DNA from 2 places in the Halalkalibacter krulwichiae genome. Region 2 is predicted to be linked to the other one. Evidence: a T-box and tRNA genes for the amino acid it is inferred to sense, from the RefSeq annotation. Region 2 holds a T-box; the other holds one or more tRNA genes.
What was found. The T-box of region 2 lies ahead of leuS (leucine--tRNA ligase). A T-box ahead of a tRNA ligase gene usually reads a tRNA of that ligase, here a tRNA-Leu.

Region 1 (2,387 bases), 800 kb from region 2:
ATCGATTGAAATAAACCCATTCTTCTCATAAAACCGGTGCGCTGCTTTAAATTGTGGTGTCGTCCCTAGTATAATCGCACCAACGTTCCTCTCTCTTGACCAGTTCATTACCGTTTCTAACAAAAGGTTTGCCGTTTGATAAATCGGACCACGAAAGTGTTTATCGACAAATACCTTCCTTAAGGCAACTTGATTCTCCCCTATATCTAAAAGGCTGATCGTGCCAACTACACGATTTTCGTATAAAGCAACCCAGAAATTGCCGTTCCCTTGTCGGTAAAATTCCTCAATTGTAAATAAGTCTGGTTGATCATTTTTTGTAATCGCAATATTATATTCTTTTTGTTGAATATCAAGAATCAACTGGACGACTTGATCTTGATACTCATGTATATACTCTTTTACAACAGGCTTGCTGTTCATCTATTACACCGCCATTCATTATACTAAAATAACAAGTGTCTATTTTACATGATACAAGCCAAAGATTTCAATAAAAAAGCACTGCTTTATTCCATAGCAGTACCGTTAAAATCGATCGAGTTGTAGACCGTTTTTTCGAATACGTACCGCTAAGTATACTAGTTATCATGAATATCAACTCTTAGCCGCTGTGATGGGTGATGTGTCTTTTTTTAATAGGAGATATCCTAAGTAAACTTGTAAAAGTGCTGGAATGATAAGGAAAGAGGATAGAATGGCAGCACACATAAACAAACTACCTGAAATATTCTTATTCCTGCTCATAACAATTAAGCTCACCACATGTAAAAAAGCTGAGAAGGCTAGTGCACTTATTGGCAAATGCTTATAGTTGTTTAGAAAGGACAATGTCTCATAAGCAAATTGTTCTGGTGACATTTTTAGAGTTCCACTAGCCGTGTCTCTCTGAACTTTAGGATCTTTCTTGTACAATTCAATCAACATTGTTTGGGCTAGACTACTTTTTTCTAGAGGTCCGCTTAGTGATATATAGAAAAGAGCAACGAAGAGGATGAGCAATGAAGTCAGAGACAATAGAAAGACTCGTTTCATCCGGAAATTGTTCATAACCATCTCCTTAGTCAGAAAGATTTTCTTTTTTATACGTAACGGTTACACAAAAAGTTCCAATTATTAACAACAAAACAAAAAAGGCTTTTCTAGAAGAATGCATCTTCTAGAAAAGCCTTTGCTTTGGAATGCGGGTGAAGGGAGTCGAACCCCCACGTCATAAGACACTAGATCCTAAGTCTAGCGCGTCTGCCAATTCCGCCACACCCGCGTATAAATGGTATTTTTTAAAAAATACCTAAAATGGTGAGCCATGAAGGACTCGAACCTTCGACCCTCTGATTAAAAGTCAGATGCTCTACCAACTGAGCTAATGGCTCGTAGATATTACGATGAAGTATTTCATGTAGCTTACGGACGATGTTACGCTCTGTCGTCTCCCCTGTTCCTTCCTCTACTAGATCGGCTTCGCAGCCTGCTGTGTCGGAACAACTCGAAGTATTTCAGGATGTAACGCTCGTAACTGAGCTAATGGCTCGTAGATATTACGATGAAGTATTTCATGTAGCTTACGGACGATGTTACGCTCGTAAGTTTATTCGGCTCACTACAAAAAATGGTGGCTCAGGACGGAATCGAACCGCCGACACATGGATTTTCAGTCCATTGCTCTACCAACTGAGCTACTGAGCCTAAATATAAAAAATGGCGGTCCGGACGGGACTCGAACCCGCGACCTCCTGCGTGACAGGCAGGCATTCTAACCAACTGAACTACCGGACCAAAATGGTATTGCGGGAGGCGGATTTGAACCACCGACCTTCGGGTTATGAGCCCGACGAGCTACCAGACTGCTCCACCCCGCGTCGTTATAAAGTAATCGAATGATGTGTTTCCTAAAAATTCTATGGTGGAGGATGACGGGATCGAACCGCCGACCCCCTGCTTGTAAGGCAGGTGCTCTCCCAGCTGAGCTAATCCTCCAACATATTATGGTGACCCGTACGGGATTCGAACCCGTGTTACCGCCGTGAAAGGGCGGTGTCTTAACCGCTTGACCAACGGGCCAGGAAAATGGCTCCACAGGTAGGACTCGAACCTACGACCGATCGGTTAACAGCCGATTGCTCTACCACTGAGCTACTGTGGAATATGGTGGGCCTAAGTGGACTCGAACCACCGACCTCACGCTTATCAGGCGTGCGCTCTAACCAGCTGAGCTATAGGCCCATATTCATTGGAGCGGGTGATGAGAATCGAACTCACGACATCAGCTTGGAAGGCTGAGGTTTTACCACTAAACTACACCCGCATATTTAGATTTCATGGTCGGGAAGACAGGATTTGAACCTGCGACCCCCTGGTCCCAAACCAGGTGCTCTACCAAGCTGAGC
Region 2 (2,387 bases):
TGAGCAGAAAAGACCAATTAAAAGCAATTACCAAATTCATGCTCTCGGTTTAGTATCGATAGCCTTTTTTATTTGCTGGATTGCCTATACACAATGGCAAGCCAATATTTCCGTTCATACTCAATCACTAGGGATCTCATTACAATATTATAGTTTATTATGGACAATCAATGGCTTAATGATTGTCTTTGCCCAGCCGATTATTGCATACGCCATTCGTAAGTGGGTGCGGACATTAAAGCAGCAAATGATTGTCGGAGTATTGATTTTTATGATCTCGTATGCCGTTCTGCTGCAAGCAGATATATTTACGATGTTTTTAGTTGCAATGATCATTCTAACGATTGGAGAAATGTTTGTTTGGCCTGCAGTACCAACGATTGCTAGTAAACTAGCACCGAAAAACAAGGAAGGCTATTATCAAGGAATTGTCAATAGTGTTGCAACAGGTGGAAGAATGGTTGGACCTTTAATCGGTGGATTAATGGTTGACTTTTACTCGATTTCTGTTCTGATTTGGTTGCTTCTTCTATTATTTATTGTCGCGATTGGGGTAATTTCCATTTATGATCTACCATTAAAAAAACAAAACGCGATTAAGCAACAGAAGAAAGAGGCTGCGAGTCTGCTTGACAGTGACAGCTTGAATGCCTAAAATAACAGTAAGTTCATATGTTGACGTAGAAAAGGAGTAGTAGTCATATTTTGGGAATTTAGAGAGCTGACGGATGGTGCAAGTCAGTCGAACAAGTATGATGAACTCGCCTTGGAGTTTTTGAAAGGAAACTTTCAACGGGTCACGGACGTTACACGTGAAGAGCGAATGATGTAATCATTAATGTGGGTGGTACCGCGGGAAGTATAACAAAACTCTCGTCCCTAACAAATCTTGTTAGAGATGGGGGTTTTTTTGTTTTATAAATATATTACTTTCATTAACAGCTCAAAATTTTCACCATTTGAACAACGGTTATAATAGGAGGATGAAAAAATGTCATTTTCACACGAACAAATTGAAAAAAAGTGGCAACAATATTGGGAAGAAAATAAGACATTCCGTACGAGTGAAGACGAGAACAAGCCGAAATTCTATGCGCTCGATATGTTCCCTTACCCTTCTGGGGCAGGACTACATGTCGGACATCCTGAAGGATATACCGCGACAGATATCTTATCTCGTATGAAGAGAATGCAAGGGTACAATGTCTTGCATCCAATGGGGTGGGATGCTTTTGGGTTACCTGCCGAGCAATATGCTCTTGATACAGGGAATGACCCAGCCGAGTTTACGGAAAAGAACATCAACACGTTCCGTCGTCAAATTAAATCGCTTGGCTTTTCTTATGATTGGGACCGAGAAGTGAACACGACAGATCCAAGCTACTACAAGTGGACTCAGTGGATTTTCACTAAACTTCATGAAAAAGGCCTTGCTTATATTGATGAAGTAGCAGTAAACTGGTGCCCTGCACTTGGGACTGTATTGGCAAACGAAGAAGTAATCGATGGTAAGAGTGAACGTGGTGGGCATCCAGTTGAACGTCGTCCAATGAAACAATGGATGCTGAAAATCACTGCCTATGCAGATCGCTTACTAGAAGACTTAGAAGAGTTAGACTGGCCAGAAAGCATTAAAGACATGCAGCGAAATTGGATTGGGCGTTCTGAAGGAGCAGAAGTGACATTCAACGTTGATGGTCATGAAAGTGAAACAGTAGAAGTGTTTACAACGCGTCCAGATACCCTTTTTGGTGCAACATATATGGTTTTAGCACCTGAACATAAACTTGTTGATGTAATTACAACGGCTCAACAAAAAGTGGACGTTGAGTCATACAAAGCAAAAGTAGCGGCGAAAAGTGATCTAGAGCGTACGGAGCTTTCAAAGGAAAAAACAGGTGTATTTACAGGTGCGTTTGCGATTAATCCTGTTAATGGTGAGCGTATTCCGATTTGGATTGCTGACTATGTGTTAGTTAGCTATGGTACTGGTGCCATAATGGCGGTTCCAGCACATGATGAGCGTGACTATGAATTTGCGAAAACATTTGACTTGAACATTCGTGAAGTTGTAGCGGGTGGAAATGTTGAAGTAGAAGCGTACACAGGAGATGGAGAGCATGTAAACTCTGATTTCTTAAATGGGCTTGATAAAACAACAGCGATACGTAACATGATTGATTGGCTTGAAGCAAACGAATTTGGGAAAAAGCAAGTAACGTATCGTCTGCGTGATTGGTTATTCAGCCGTCAACGTTATTGGGGCGAGCCTATCCCAGTCATCCACTGGGAAGACGGTACAATGACAACCGTGCCGGAGGAAGAGCTTCCGCTGATATTACCGAAAATGAAAGAGATCAAACCATCTGGAACGGGTGAGTCGCCAT

Region 1: it encodes a tRNA-Leu, which carries the amino acid that the T-box ahead of leuS (leucine--tRNA ligase) is inferred to sense. The anticodon was not compared.

What each region holds. Positions count from the first base shown of each region.
Region 1 covers NZ_CP020814.1:4,291,980-4,294,366, forward strand. Annotated here, with positions in the region: gene BkAM31D_RS21715 (GNAT family N-acetyltransferase) at 1-423, opposite strand, end outside; gene BkAM31D_RS21720 (DUF4064 domain-containing protein) at 598-1,050, opposite strand; tRNA gene BkAM31D_RS21725 (tRNA-Leu) at 1,183-1,264, opposite strand; tRNA gene BkAM31D_RS21730 (tRNA-Lys) at 1,298-1,373, opposite strand; tRNA gene BkAM31D_RS21735 (tRNA-Phe) at 1,611-1,686, opposite strand; tRNA gene BkAM31D_RS21740 (tRNA-Asp) at 1,700-1,776, opposite strand; tRNA gene BkAM31D_RS21745 (tRNA-Met) at 1,786-1,859, opposite strand; tRNA gene BkAM31D_RS21750 (tRNA-Val) at 1,902-1,977, opposite strand; tRNA gene BkAM31D_RS21755 (tRNA-Glu) at 1,987-2,061, opposite strand; tRNA gene BkAM31D_RS21760 (tRNA-Asn) at 2,069-2,143, opposite strand; tRNA gene BkAM31D_RS21765 (tRNA-Ile) at 2,147-2,223, opposite strand; tRNA gene BkAM31D_RS21770 (tRNA-Gly) at 2,232-2,305, opposite strand; tRNA gene BkAM31D_RS21775 (tRNA-Pro) at 2,320-2,387, opposite strand, start outside.
Region 2 covers NZ_CP020814.1:3,492,041-3,494,427, reverse strand. Annotated here, with positions in the region: gene BkAM31D_RS17575 (MDR family MFS transporter) at 1-655, shown strand, start outside; T-box leader at 673-884, shown strand; gene leuS (leucine--tRNA ligase) at 992-2,387, shown strand, end outside.